DNA from 2 places in the Parvibaculum sp. MBR-TMA-1.3b-4.2 genome. Region 1 is predicted to be linked to the other one. Evidence: riboswitches for the same ligand, from Rfam matches in the RefSeq annotation. Region 1 holds a riboswitch; the other holds the start of a gene.
What was found. A riboswitch is a leader RNA that binds a small molecule or an ion and turns the genes downstream of it on or off. The one in region 1 is predicted to bind cobalamin.
Positions count from the first base shown of each region.

Region 1 (7,534 bases):
TTTTCGTCGTCAAGATTTGCGGCGATGTCCTGACGCAATCCGAGAATGATGACCCGGTGTCTTGCCTGAGGCACTCCGTGTTCCTCAGCTCTTAGAACATAACCCGATTTCTCCGGATTGGGCGAAAGAGAGAAGAGACGATAGCTGTCGCGGCCGGCCGCGCTCGCGAGATCGCGCCGAACGAGCTCGAAGATCCTGCCGCCCGACACTGAAGAAGACAGTATCCCTTTCACGTTCTCCATCACGAAAGCCTTAGGACGCAGCTTCTCAAGGATGCGGATGTACTCCCGGAATAGGAAGTGTCTGCTGTCTTTCTCGGCACTGTAATCGGCTATACCTGCGTTTCTCGACCTGCCGGCAAGCGAGTAGGCCTGACAGGGAGGCCCCCCGATCACCACAAAATTGTCGGCGTCATCCTCAAGCAGTTCATCCAAGTGTCTGTCGAGCTTTTCGTTATCGATCGGCTTGCCAAGTTCGAGCATAGCGGTTTCCACTTCCGCTTGCTTCCACGAGACGGAATGACGTCGTCTGACCTCTTCCAGTGGAATTTCGCCGTTGGCAAAATCGAAGTAGTCCTGTCGTCCCTTTGAATCGAGGTTGCGATAGAAACTTCTCAATCTGAGGGTAGCAAACGCCCCCGGGTCCATCTCGACAGAAAGGTCAATCTTGAACTCTGCAGGGCCGACCGACGTCGAGAAGCCTTCGGCGAGGCCACCGGGGCCCGCGAAGAGATCAATGGTACGAAAAACCTGATTTGATTTCATGGCGATTTTATACGAGGTCTGTGCAAGACGACCAAGGCAGAAACGGCGAACATCGTGTCAAAGGAAGTCAGATCAAGAATGATGGCGAGGCTTCGTTCCTGCAATACTAAATCCGAACTTCTTTTCAGGAAATATATCCGTGCGGATACCTTCCCCGGTTCCATCAGGAAAGGACTGGATATTCGTTGTAATTCCTACTTATCTCTCCCAAACAAGTGATGGCTTCGGCCCCAGTCTTGACCATCGGTCTGTAGTGATTTGCCGAAATCAACATGTCGGCGGCGCGTCTGGAATGTTCACGCAGATCCAATGATGTGCACTACCTTGCCTGGAGCGATCCTTCGAAATGTCGTAACATTATCAAATGTGTCTACCCATCTGAAGGCTTCCGCTGGTAGCTGTAGGTTCGATGGGTTGTGTGTCGCCCAGTATTATCAAATCGGCAAAGTGGTGCCGCAATATCTTACTTGGCAGACTGCATGGTTTGTCGCTGAGGTTTTGGACGTAATCTCGGACAGGAGAAAATGGCCGACCGGATATCTGTCGAGCGCCGAAGCTGGAACATGTCTCGCATTAGAGGTAAGCATACCAAGCCGGAGCGATTGCTACGGAGCCTGCTTCATCGAGAGGGGTTCCGGTTTCGCCTTCACGGAGCTGATCTGCCAGGCAAGCCGGACATCATCTTTCCGAAATACCGGACAGTCATTTTTGTCCATGGTTGCTTCTGGCACCGTCACAATGCGTGCTCTAGAGCGACAACTCCAAAGACTCGAGTGGACTTCTGGCAAAACAAGTTTCAGCGTACCGTGGCGCGAGATCGACAGAAACAGTGGGAGCTTGAACAGGCCGGCTGGACGGTCCTGACGGTCTGGGAATGCGAACTGAATGACGATCCCTCGGGTGTAGTAGAGCGGGTCAGAGAGCGGCTGCTTCGCGGACTTGCATGAGCTTGATCACCCGACAGTATCTCTGACGGTATCTTCGCCCCTAAGCGATCCACTTGTTAAATAAAATCAGCAGGTTATCAGAAATGTTCGATTCCGCCCCTGGGCACCATAGCCCCCACATAGACGAACATGGCTGTCCACTTGGGCACGAGGTGAATGTTTTCTCAGGTTGTGCTTGGGTTTTCTTGACCTGGACCCCGTGAACCTCCCAAATGCGCCAAAGGGCAACGGGACAGCTCCTTGCGCCATGTATCTCCCAAATTTAGTGCTGAGTGCTGAATCGCTCGAGGGAAATTGCACGGATCTACTTCTCGACTCCAGTTTGATCAGTTGCCGCGCTGGAAGCGTACCTATCCTGTCTTCGCCAAGCTTCTATTGTAGATGGCTGCTTCTCCAGATGGGCGATTTGCTTTGCCGAAAAGAGGCGTACGGAGAAGCCGGAACCGCTTCGGTTCGAGTGCCGCTTACCTGCCAGGGTCAGTCGGCCGTCTCTTGTCCAGAGGCGGCGCTCCTTCGGAGTGATGTTGAGTATGCGTTCGACCTAGCGGGGGATATAGGGGCATCGAAAGTGCGCGAGACTCGGTTGCGAAGCGAGCTGATTGCCTGCTGGATGCGTCTCTTGTCGGTGAATGGAAGCTCGAATGCCGGAATTTCCATCTGCTCTGTTTGTTCGCCACCAAGACGCTGCACGGTTTGAGTAAACATCCGTGTCGCGACATTCATCCGGTAAGGTCGAGCGGCAGTCGTCGGGTGGATCCAGGGACACGCGGAGATTGTCGGCAGCAAACTCGACATGGATGTAGCCGCCTGATTTCTCAATCTGTAAAGAGTCCTGTTCGCGATCTGTCTGCCGGGTAGGTTTGTTCTTTGGTGGACTGTCTTTGTGCACATGCACGAAAGCATAATCTCGGCAATTCAAGGTGTCAGACCGTAGCGATTGTGTTCCACTCGAATGTCGGTTCTGATACTCGGCACCGGCTCGGATCGCAAATTTCGTCAATTCAAAACTCGCGATCGATGAACTTTTCAGCGATCGCGAGCGCCTGACAGGTTGGATTGACTTAACTGCGGGCGCTGAATAGCTTCGCCTTCCGTCGATGAGCGGGGAAGCCGGTGTAATTCCGGCGCGGTCGCGCCACTGTAATCGGAATGTCTTTTGTTCCGTAGCCAGACCCTCGTTCATTCTGCCTGACTTTCCTTCAACGGGACGCGTAATCCCAGGGAGAATGAGAATGCCCGACACCTCCTATGTTTCCGCCCGCCGGTCCCCATTCCGGTGCTCGAGTTTTTGCCTTGGGCTGTTTTTGCTGGCCATCTATTTCGTGGGCGCTGAAGAGGGGGCAACCTCTCTCATCAAGGGCATGTATGTGCATGACGGCCGCCACTCGCTCAGCTTTCCCTGTCATTGAGGGAGGCAGACATGGTTGGTTACCTTCTCTGGCGCGGCATGCTTCGTGATGAGTGACGGTATGGCGACGAATGATTGGCTGAGTGCGCCCACCCGGTCGCCGGACCTGAAGGCCCGGCAGGCCGCGGCGTCGCGGCAGCTTCAGCTGACAAAGCCACCCGGCTCGCTCGGGCGGCTGGAAGAGGCGGCGATTTCCCTTGCCGCCATGCAGGGGCGCGAATGCCCCGCAATCTGTGCGCCTCATGTTGTCGTGTTTGCGGGCGATCACGGCATCGTCGAGGAAGGCGTATCCGCCTTCCCCGCGGAAGTGACCGGTCAGATGATCCTCAATTTCGTGTCGGGTGGTGCTGCGATTTCCGTGCTGGCGCGCGAGCAGGGCGCCGTGCTGTCGGTCGTCGATGCGGGGTCCCGAGCCGATGAGCTGCCGGAGGCGGTTGTTATCGACAAGAAAGCGAGGGGCACGGCCAACTTCCGGAACCAGCCAGCGATGAGCGATGAGGAATTGGCACATGACCTTGCCGCCGGGCAGCGGGCGGTTCGGCGCGCGGCGGAAGAGGGCGCAGATCTGCTGATCTTCGGCGAAATGGGGATCGGCAATACCAGTTCCGCCGCGGCGGTTGCGTCTGTGTTGACGGGGCGTTCTGTTTCGGAAATCTGCGGCCCGGGGACCGGTTTGACAGAGGACGGAGTTGCCCACAAGGCGCGGGTGCTGTCGGACGCGCTGAAACATCATGGGCTGACGGATGGCGGTGATCCTCTCGATATTTTGATGCGTGTCGGCGGGCACGAGATCGCGGCATTGACCGGGGCCTTCGTAACCGCGGCGCAGGCCGGCATTCCCGTATTGGTCGACGGGTTCATCTGTTCCGCTGCAGCGCTTACAGCCTGCCGGGTAAATCCCGGTGTGGCGAACTGGCTCCTCTTCGCTCACGCATCCGCGGAACCGGGGCACCGGATTCTGTTGGACGAGATGAACGCATCCCCGTTTCTCGATCTCGGCATGCGATTGGGCGAGGGGAGCGGCGCGGCGGCGGCCCTCCCGCTGTTGCGTCTGGCATGCGCCCTTCACGCGGGCATGGCGACTTTCGAAAGCGCGGGCGTTTCGGAAAAGGCTTCGGAAGAGGACGGGGCATGAAGCTCTCCGTGCTCCGGCATGGCGAAACGGAGATGCAGGGGCGCTTTTGCGGCCGCTCCGATCCGCCCTTGATGGAGAGCGGATGGACGGCAATGCGCGAGCGCTGCGGCGGACGTCGTTGGGATCGTGTTGTTTCATCGCCTCTTCGCCGCTGCGCCGATTTTGCCAGTTTCTTTGCGCAAGACTGTGCGCTTGAAACCGGCTTGAGCGAACTCGATTTCGGCCGATGGGAAGGACGCAGCAGCAAGGATCTCTGGAAAGAGAGCGAATCCGCTCTCTCCCTGTTCTGGCAGGATCCGGACCGCTTTCCACCGCCGGAAGGAGAGCGCTGGAGCGATTTCACGGCGCGGGTCGATGGCGCGATACGCGGCGTCCTATTCGGCGGCGCTGCTTCCGCATTGCTCATCACCCACGCAGGCGTCATGCGCGCCATGCTGGAACTCTATGTCGGCATCCCGCTCGCGGCGGCCTGGAACATTGCCCTGCCGCCGGCCTCGATGCTTGAGTTCGAGTTCTTCCGAGACGAAACGTTTGGAGTATGGCGCGCTGGCCTGACGGGGCTCAGCGGATGAAGATGGACAGGCACTACAGCGGCGCCATCCTTGCCTTTCAGTTCCTGACGCGGCTACCTATGCCGCGAACGGAGCACTTTTCGTCCACCGATCTTTCCCGTTCCTCGCTCTATTTTCCGCTTGTCGGCCTGGTGCTTGGGGTCATGCTTGCGGTCATCCTCATGCTGGGTGCTGGCCTCGACCCGTGGGCGGGCGCGGTGCTGGCGCTTCTTTTCTGGGTGTGGGTGACAGGCGGGCTTCATCTCGACGGGTTGGGCGATCTTGTAGATGCGCTGGGTGCTGCGCACGGCGATCCGACGCGTTTCCATGCCGTCCTGAAGGATCCGCATGTCGGCTCCTTTGCTGCCATCGCATTGGCGATGCAGCTCATGACGAAGCTCGTCTTCCTCATGCTCCTGACGAGGGAGGGGGGCGGCTGGTTGCTTGTGCCGCTTCTCGCCTGGGCCCGTTTCGGCCCTCTTCTCTGGTCGGCAACACTGCCCGTTCTCAGGCCGCCGGGAGCGGAAGGAGCAGGTATGGGCGAGCGGTTCGGTTGGGAAATCGACAAGCTCGCCATAATCGTCATGGCAATCCTGCTTGTGCTTCCCGTAATCGTCGCGCCGGTGCTTCTGGCTGCTCCGCTTGCCTGCGGGGCCTGGTGGCTCTTTCTCAAATACCGTCTTGGCGGGCAGACAGGCGACTGCCTCGGCGCAGGCGTCGAGATGGTAGAAAGCAGCGCGCTCGCCGTCATGGTTCTGCTGATCCTCATGGGAGTGTAAGCGATGTCCGCAATCCACCTGCCTAAACATGGGCCGTTTTCGCTTCTCGTTCTGGGGGGCGCCCGATCGGGAAAAAGCGCTTATGGCGAAGGTCTCGTGGCGGCGAGTGCGGCTCGTCACGTCTACCTCGCCACGGCGGAAGCGCATGACGGTGAGATGGCGGTGCGTATCGCGCATCATCGGTCGCGTCGCGGCGAGCGCTGGCGCACGATTGAAGAGCCTTTGGCCATCGCGGACATTCTGCGCAACGAGGTTGGTGGTGGCGATGCTGTGTTGGTGGACTGCCTGACGCTATGGCTGTCCAATCTCATGGGTGCTGAGTGGAATGTGCAAACGGCGACGGATGATTTGCTGGACGCTATCTCGGTCTGTAAGGCCGGCATCGTTTTCATTTCAAACGAAGTGGGGTGGGGCATCGTGCCCGACAACGAAATGGCAAGGCGTTTCCGCGACGAAGCGGGCCGGATGCATCAGCGCATTGCGGGACAGGCCGACGGCGTCGTGGCCGTCATGGCGGGCCTGCCGCTCGTGCTCAAGGCGCCTCTTGCGCAATCCTGAGCATGGTATCGAGATCGAGATGGCGTTCCATTGCCTCGGCAATCTCGTCCAGTGCAGCATTGACGGTTGCCAGATGGTCGGTGCTGCCCGTCACGGCAAGGTCCATCGAGCGCAGGAAGGATTGCCGGAAACCCGCCTTGTCGAAAAGACCGTGCACATAGCACCCGGCAACGCGCCCGTCGGCGGAACGCGCGCCATGTGGGCGGCCTTCCAGCGTGAAACCGGGCCGGGACGTATCCGGCCCCTTGCTTCGGCCATTATGAATTTCATAGCCGGTGAACGCGGCACCGCTTTCATCCGTCCCGGTCACGAGACCCAGATGCTTTTCCGGCTGTAGCGTCGTTTCGATGTCGAGAAGCCCCAGCCCCTCGGTGCTGCGATCTTCTCCTTCGATGCCATGCGGATCGAGAATGCGAGTGCCGAGCATCTGATAGCCGCCGCAAATGCCGAACACGGCGCCCCCCTGCCGCCAATGCGCCTTGATGTCGATATCCCAGCCCTGTGTCCGGATGAAATGCATATCGGCGACCGTTGCTTTCGTGCCGGGCAGAATGATGAGATCGGTGTTTCGCGGCATCGGCTTGCCGGGCGGCACAAATGTAAACTCGACGTCCGGCATGGCGCGAAGCGGATCGAAATCGTCGAAATTGGAAATCCGCGACAGCATGGGTGCGGCGATACGGAAGGCGCCATGCCGTGCTTCGCCTCGGCGTTCCAGCACCACAGCGTCCTCGGCCGGTAGCCGCGACGTGGCGGGAAGCCAGGGCATCACACCCATCCCCCGCCATGCCGTACGCCGCTCTATATCGCGAAGCCCCTCTTCGAAAAGCCGGACATCGCCCCGGAACTTGTTGATGAGAAAGCCGCGTATCATGGCGCGGTCTGCATCCGACAGTACGGAATGGGTGCCGACAAGGCTTGCGATTACGCCGCCCCGGTCGATATCCCCGATCAGAATGACGGGCGTACCGGTCGCTGTCGCAAAGCCCATATTGGCAATATCGTTCGCCCTGAGATTGGTTTCCGCCGGGCTTCCCGCACCTTCGACCAGCACGAGATCCGCCTCGACGGAGAGACGGTCGAAGCTGTCGCGCACGGCCTGAAGCAGTTTTGGTTTCAGGGCGTGATAATCCATGGCGCTGGCGTTGCCGATGGCACGTCCATGCAGGATCAACTGCGCGCCAACATCCGTTTGCGGTTTCAGCAGCACGGGGTTCATGTCGATGCGGGGTTCGACATTGCAGGCCAGTGCCTGCAGCGCCTGGGCCCGGCCGATCTCTCCGCCGTCGGCGGTGACGGCGGCATTGTTCGACATATTCTGCGGTTTGAAGGGAAGCACGCGAAGCCCGCGGCGCGCATAGGCGCGAGCGAGACCGGAGACGAGTACGGACT
Region 1 covers NZ_JBRJHC010000001.1:1,429,540-1,437,073, reverse strand. Annotated here, with positions in the region: gene ACSSVQ_RS06935 (DNA cytosine methyltransferase) at 1-764, opposite strand, end outside; gene ACSSVQ_RS06930 (very short patch repair endonuclease) at 1,289-1,711, shown strand; cobalamin riboswitch at 2,775-2,908, shown strand; gene cobT (nicotinate-nucleotide--dimethylbenzimidazole phosphoribosyltransferase) at 3,181-4,254, shown strand; gene ACSSVQ_RS06920 (histidine phosphatase family protein) at 4,176-4,826, shown strand; gene ACSSVQ_RS06915 (adenosylcobinamide-GDP ribazoletransferase) at 4,793-5,584, shown strand; gene cobU (bifunctional adenosylcobinamide kinase/adenosylcobinamide-phosphate guanylyltransferase) at 5,588-6,142, shown strand; gene ACSSVQ_RS06905 (cobyric acid synthase) at 6,117-7,534, opposite strand, start outside.

Region 2 (7,534 bases), 390 kb from region 1:
CGCGCCCTGCCCGGCCCCGTCAATCTTGCACAGATTCCCGAACTCGCAGAGCGCGGGTCTGTACGCCTCACCCGTTTCTTCAACGTCCTGAACGAGCGCCTGAAAGGCCGGGATTATATCGCCGTCGACAATTTCTCCCTCGCCGACATCACAGCGCTCGTCTGCGTCGATTTCGCGAAATGGGTGAAGCATGAGCCGAAGCCCGAGCATGAAGACCTCAAGCGCTGGCACGCAGCGGTTTCGGCCCGGCCCAGCGCCAAGGCGTAGCCGTCGGCCCAAAATGAGCGTGTACCGTCATGCTGATCGAGACAGCCCGGACGAGACTTCGGCAGTGGCGCGAACCGGATCGGGACGCGTTCGCCGCCCTTAACGCTCATCCAGAGGTCATGCATGATCTTGGCGGCCCTATCGACAGGCGTTCGAGCGATGAAAAGTTCGATCGCTATGTCATGGCCTACGAGACACATGGCTTCACCCGCTGGGCGATTGAAACCTTTGCGGGCAATTTTCTCGGTTATGCGGGCATCATGCCCTCGCGCCCGGGACATCCTCTCGGTCCGCACACCGAGATCGGCTGGCGCTTGCAACGCGAAGCATGGGGGCACGGATATGCAACGGAAGCCGCGTCGGCCGCGCTTGCGGACGGCTTTGCGCGTTGCGGCCTGACAAAGGTATTGGCCTATACCGCGCCCGACAATCTCCGGTCGCAGGCGGTGATGGAACGGCTCGGCCTCATCCGCGTCCCCTCACTCGATTATGAGGAAGCCCATAATGGCGGCATGTGGCGGGGGCTTGTGTGGATCGCCACGGCCTCTCCCTCATTTGACACCTAAAACCACGCCCCTATAGTGCCGCTCGCTTTCATGGTTCTTCACGCAAGCCGAAAGGCGGAAGGAAGAGGCAAGAGGGAACAGGGTGCGGCGTGCCGATGCACGTCAATTCCCAGGCTGCCCCCGCAACTGTGATCGGTGAGGCTGCGTTTCATGACATGCCACTGGCCATTGGTCCTTTTTCAGGATCGGCCGGGAAGGCGAAACGCCGCCGACGACCCGTAAGCCAGGAGACCTGCCAGAAAGCGCGTCATCTGCCGGTGGCCGGGGTGTGCCAACGGGGCGGTGATTTCCGCTTATGGTGACGCGTCAGGTCGATGCGCGTCGCCGGGCCCCTTTCCCGACAGCCTGCCGCCTGCCGCGTTTTCCGACAAGCGGCTCTCTCTCGCTTCCCGTAAATACGCGCTCTCCACCGGTTCCTGCGGCCGGGGTCTGCCGCGATCATGTTACGGGGGGTCCACCCATGTTGAAATTCGACCGGCGATCTATCGCCTTTCTTGCCGTCGCCGCCAGTGCCACGACTGCCTTTGCCGCCAGCGCTCATGCCGAAACGGACAGGATTTCCGACGGCATCCTGATTACCGGCAATCTCGAACCGCTTCCCACCAAGGAAGTCACCTCGAGCTACACGATCATCACCGCGAAAGACATCGAGGAGCATCAATATCTCCGCCTCACCGATGCGCTGAAAACCGTGCCGGGCCTCAATGTGGTGCAGAGCGGTCCGCATGGCGCCCAGACGTCCATTTTCATGCGGGGATCAAATTCCAACCAAACGCTTGTGATGATGAACGGGCTACCGCTAGAAGATCCGTCTTCTCCCAGCGGCGCGGCTTCGATCTCCAATATCTCGCTTGGCGATGTGGAGCGCATCGAAGTGGTGCGCGGTCCGCAAAGCGGCGTCTATGGCAGCCAGGCAATCGGCGGCGTCATTAACATCATCACCAAATCCGGCACAGGCGCATTGTCCACACACGCCAGCATCGAAGGCGGCACGCTGGGCACACTGAATGCAAATGGCTCGGTGAGCGGCGGTTTCGGCTCGACCAACTACTATTTTGCCGCCTCGCATGAACGGACCGACGGCTCCGACATCACGCCTGCCCGCATACGCGGCACACAGCCTGAGGAGAAGGACGGCAACGAGACCACCTCCATCTCAGGCAATATCGGCCAGCGTTTCGGCGAAAATGTGAAAGGCTCCATCTTCGCGCAGTTCGTCGACAGCTCGGTCGATACGGATGAAGACGGATCGAACGCCTCCTTCACACCCTTCTACGACAACCCGAACAGCACATATGACCAGCAAAAACTGCTCATATCGGGCAAGCTCTCGGGAAAATTCTTCGGCGGCAAATGGCGTCCGACGCTGACCGGCGGTTATCTACATCAGCAGGGCCAGAACAAGGATCAGCCCGATGCAGGCGGCTCCATCTATTCCAACGACGTGACCTTTACGTCGGAAACGCTCAACGCCGCATTCGACAACAGCTATGATCTGCTTGACTGGAACACGCTTTCCTTTGGCACCACCTACCGGCACGAAAAGTACGAAGCCCATGGTTTCCGCGATTTCGGTCCCACCTACCGGATCAATGAACAAAGCAAAGCGGACAGAGATCAGTTTGCGGTCTATGCGGGCGAGCATCTGAACTTTGCCGATCAGCTCTTCCTGAACCTCAATCTGCGCTACGACATGCCGGTGGACTACGACAACCATTTCTCCTTCACTATCGCGCCTGCCTACTATCTGCCCGATAGCGATACACGCTTCACGGCGAGCTATGGCACAGGCTTCAAAACGCCATCGCTCTATCAGCTCCATGGTTTCTCAACGAACAGCTTCGGCGTATTCCGGGGCAACCCCAATCTGAAGCCCGAGAAGAGCCGCGGCTGGGAAACGGGCATCGAGCAAGGCTTCTTCGATCATGCCCTTGTGACCGGCGTCACATGGTTCCAGACCCAGATCGACGATCCGATCGTGACTAATTCGGCAGGCACCACGACGCAAAACGATCCCGGCTTTACCGCCAAGGGGATCGAGGCATTCGTCAGTTTCGACGTGATGCAAAACGTGTCGGCCCGGATCGACTACACCTACACGCTTTTGAAGACGGATAGCTTTCAGGCGGCGTTCTCGCGTCGCCCGCGTCACCAGATCGGCCTCACGGCGGATTGGCAGCCGATGGAAGGCACATCGCTTGCGACGGATATTCAGTGGATCGATCCCTATCGCGACATTCCGCGCGACGGCTTCGGCTACTACCTAAACCCGACGCCCTACACCATCGTCAACATCTCCGGGTCGCAGAAGCTCACAGACAATGTGACGCTGACGGCGCGGGTCAACAATCTGCTCGATCAGAAATACGAGCCTGCCAATGGCTTCCAGGCCCCGGGCATCGAAGCACTGGCAGGTGTGACCGTTTCCTTCTGACGGCACGTCGTCCTAAACGCGACTATGCCCGCCCCTTGTTGGGGCGGGCATTTTTCTTTCTGGCCGGGGTTCAGCGGCCGGTGAAATTCGCCGCGCGCTTTTCCACGAAATGCGCAACGCCTTCCTTGAAGTCCTCGCTGGCGAAGCTCTTTTGCATTTCATCGTCGCCGATGGCGAGCGCGGTATTGAAATCCTGGAACATCGCTTTCCAGACCTGCCGCTTCATCACCGTCATGGACCGCGGCGACACGCTCGTCGCGAGTGTGCGGGCATAGTCCATCACATTGTCCATGAAATGCTGGGCGTCGAAGCTGCGATTGACGAGACCGATGCGTTCGGCCTCGCGCCCGTCGAATTTGCGCGCCGACATCAGAAGGTCCATCGCATGCGCAGGCCCCACCAGATGCGGCAACAGCCATGAAACGCCATGTTCGGCGACGAGCCCACGGCTCGCAAAGGCTGTGGTGAATTTCGCATCCGCCGCGGCAAAGCGCATATCGGCATAGAGCGCCACCACGAGACCGAGCCCGGCGGCAGGCCCGTTGATCGCGGCGATAACGGGCTTGGGCACCTCCATCAGAAAGCCGAAGCGTCCGCCATAGGCGCCCTCGAGATCGGGGCCCACGGCGGCCTTGAACGCGGCCTCTGCGTCTTTACCGTCGGATTGCTCGCGCTTTTCGCCGCCCGCCGCTTCGATCTTCTGGAGAAGATCCATATCGGCACCGGCGCAAAAACCGCGCCCGGCCCCGGTCAGCACGATCACGCGGACTTTCTTATCCGCGCTGGCTTCGGCCATGGCAGCCTTCACGCTCTTCTCCATGGCGCCGGTCCAGGCATTCAGCTTGTCCGGCCGGTTGAGCGTGACCACCGCCACACCGTCCCTAACCTCATAGAGGACGTCCTCATAGGTAGCCATCGTCGTTCCTCCCTCATGTCATTCTTGTGAGGGGAACTATAGCGCGCGAGATATGAAGCCGCGATGGGGCGGATTACTCGGCATCCTGCGCCGTGTCCCTTGCCTGTTGTGCGGCACGCGCCGACCAGGCGGCCCGCAGCGCATCGCGGCAAGGCCGGGAGAAACGCGGAGCATTTTCGCGAATGCAGCTGCGCATCTTCTCTTTCCCGCCGCCGATGGCGGACCGGCAATATTGCTCGATATCCGCCCGGCAGGTCTGGCGGATCTGTGCATGCGTATCGGCCTTTGCGGCACTTGCGGCGGCCAACAACAGAAACAGACCGGCCATGATGGAAATGGTGGACTTGCCGAGCAGCGCTTTCATCGCCATACCCCGAAGCTTTTCGATCGACCGTTTCCGATACGGCCTGAAATGTGATTTCCGTCGCGCATACCCATTCTGCGGCGCGGATACCGCCCTTGATGACCGCCAATCGGGGCGAAAGGCAGGCGGACAAGTGGCCTTTCGGAGAAAAAGCCGCCCCATGGCCATGCAGGAATGTGAATCCTATTCACGCTTTTCTTGCCGCACCTTCAGGCACCCCTCATAATCGGCGGCAACAAGAGCCAAGACAGAGGGGAACTGGGACATGGGAATGCCCGAACATGGAACCGCCTGGGACGTGCTGAGCCAGGAAATGCTGGAACGCGGCAAAAACGACGTGAAATGGCGCGAGGGCAAGACCGCAGTCTATGTGTTCAACGCCGGTGAAGACGTGTCGCAGGTCCAGAAAGAGGCCTACACCATGTACATGTCCGAGAACGGCCTCGGCCCCCTCGCCTTTCCCAGCCTGAAGCAGATGGAGGACGAGGTCATCTCCATGGGCCTCGGCCTGCTGCACGGCCCAGAGGGCGCTGCCGGCAACATCACGTCGGGCGGCACCGACAGCATCAACATGGCGGTCAAGGCCGCGCGGGATTTCGGACGGCAGGTCAAGGGCATCAAGGGCACCTGCAATATCGTTGCGCCATGGTCGGCGCATCCCGCCTTCGACAAGGCGGCCAAGATGATGGAACTGGAAATCCGCCGTGTGCCCGTTGGCGACGACCTCAAGGCCGATGTGGCGGCGATGGCCGAGGCCATCGACGGCAACACGATCATGCTGGTCGGGTCGGCCCCCTGTTTTCCCTACGGCCTCATCGATCCGATCGAGGCGCTCGGCAAGCTTGCCGAGGAGAAGGATGTCTGGCTGCATGTCGATGCCTGTGTCGGTGGCTATATCGCGCCTTTCGTGCGGATGAATGGCGGCGACATTCCTCCGTTCGACTTTGAAGTGCCGGGCGTCAAATCCATGTCCGCCGATCTGCACAAATACGGCTATTGCGCCAAGGGCGCCTCGACCGTGCTTTTCCGCTCCGACGAGCTGCGGTCCTACATGATCTTCGATTGCGACAACTGGCCGGGCGGCCGCATGGTTACGCCCACCCTTGCCGGCACCCGGCCCGGCGGCGCCATCTCGGCGGCCTGGGCGGTGATGAATTTCCTCGGCGTCGAGGGCTATCGCGCCAAGCACAAGCTCGTCACCGATGCGCGCGAGAAAATCGAGGCGGGCGTCAAAAAGCTCGGCTTTCATATCCTCGGCGCGCCGCAACTCGGCATCGTCGCCTTCGGCCATGACGAGGTCGATCCCATGGCCGTCTGGGGCAAGATGTTCGAGCGCGGCTGGTTCACCTCCGTGTCGACGGAGCCGAAAGGCCTTCACCTGATGCTCTCGCCTTTCCATGCGCAGGTGGCCGACACCTATCTTGCGGACATCGAATGGGCGCTGGGCGAGGTGAAATCCGGCAATAAGGGAGAAAAGCGCGAAGCCCGCTACAGCTGACCCTGCGGCACCCCCTTTTCGGCATTCTTCCGCCTGCTACACTCCTCCCAAAGACATAACCGTCGAACTTTGGGAGGAGACGATGGGCACGAAGTTAAGATCCGGCTCACGGGCCGTGGAGGTGGCGTCCGTTCAGGAACGGGCCGCGCGCGCAGCAAGCGGTTTCAAAAGCCTCGGCATCGGCAAGGGCGATGTCGTCGCCGTCTATCTCAGAAACGACTTTCCCTTCTTCGAAGCCTCCGTCGCGGCAGGGCTTTGCGGCGCGTACAACACGCCGGTGAACTGGCATTACACGCCGGAGGAAGCGCGCTACATCTTTTCCAACTCCGGCGCCAAGGCGATCGTGATCCATGCCGATCTCTATCGCGGTATCGAAAGCGCACTGCCGGCGGACGTGCCGGTCTTCGTCGTCGAGACCCCGCCTGAAATCTGCGCCGCCTACGGTCTCGATCCGGCGCAAGGTTCGCTTCCCGAGGGGACGACCGAATGGGGCGCCTGGCTTGAAGGCTTCGATCCCGTCGCCGCGCCGCCGGACGAGCCGCCCGGCTCGATGATCTACACATCGGGCACGACCGGCCATCCCAAGGGCGTTCGGCGCAATCCGCCCACCGCCGAGGAGGCTGTCGTCTGGCAGGAAATCGTCGGCAAGGTGATGGGGTTCAATGCCAATGTCGCCTCGCCCGAAGCGTCGGTGACCGTGGTGACCGGGCCGATGTATCACTCCGCGCCCAACGCCTATGGGCTTTTCGCGCTGCGCTATGGCGCCAACATCATCCTTCAACCGCGCTTCGACCCGGAAGAGCTTTTGCAGATGATCGAGCGCGAGCGCGTCACCCATCTCCACATGGTGCCGACCATGTTCGTCCGCCTGCTGAAACTGCCCGACGAGGTGAAAGCGAAATACGACCTTTCCTCGCTGCGTTTCGTGGTGCATGCGGCCGCCCCCTGCCCCGTCCATGTCAAACAGGCCATGATCGAATGGTGGGGGCCGGTGATCTACGAATATTACGGCGGGACGGAAACGGGCGCCGTCGTCTTTTGCGACTCCGAAGAATGGCTCGCGCATCCCGGTACGGTCGGCAAGGCATTCAATGGCGCCGACATTCGTGTGCTGGACGATGACGGCAAGGAGCTATCGCAGGGCGCGACCGGCGAAATCGTCTGCCGCATGCACACCATTCCCGATTTCACCTATCACGGCGACGATGAGAAGCGGCGCCGCTCGGAGAAGAGCGGCCTGATCGCGCTGGGCGATATCGGCTATCTGGACGATGACGGCTTTCTCTATCTCTGCGACCGCGCCAAGGACATGGTGATTTCGGGTGGCGTGAACATCTATCCCGCGGAGATCGAGGCCGAGCTTCACAAAATGCCGGGGGTGGAGGACTGCGCCGTCTTCGGCATTCCCAACGAGGAATTCGGCGAAGCGCTTTGCGCCGTCGTTCAGCGCCGGACGGGCGCCGACATCGGCGAGGATGATGTGCGGGCC
Region 2 covers NZ_JBRJHC010000001.1:1,041,387-1,048,920, forward strand. Annotated here, with positions in the region: gene ACSSVQ_RS05135 (glutathione S-transferase family protein) at 1-267, shown strand, start outside; gene ACSSVQ_RS05140 (GNAT family N-acetyltransferase) at 297-833, shown strand; cobalamin riboswitch at 847-1,087, shown strand; gene ACSSVQ_RS05145 (TonB-dependent receptor plug domain-containing protein) at 1,294-3,267, shown strand; gene ACSSVQ_RS05150 (enoyl-CoA hydratase) at 3,338-4,183, opposite strand; gene ACSSVQ_RS05155 (hypothetical protein) at 4,257-4,553, opposite strand; gene ACSSVQ_RS05160 (pyridoxal phosphate-dependent decarboxylase family protein) at 4,819-6,045, shown strand; gene ACSSVQ_RS05165 (acyl-CoA synthetase) at 6,128-7,534, shown strand, end outside.
Region 2: it holds a riboswitch for cobalamin, as region 1 does, so the genes downstream of both, ACSSVQ_RS05145 (TonB-dependent receptor plug domain-containing protein) here and cobT (nicotinate-nucleotide--dimethylbenzimidazole phosphoribosyltransferase) in region 1, are expected to answer to the same signal.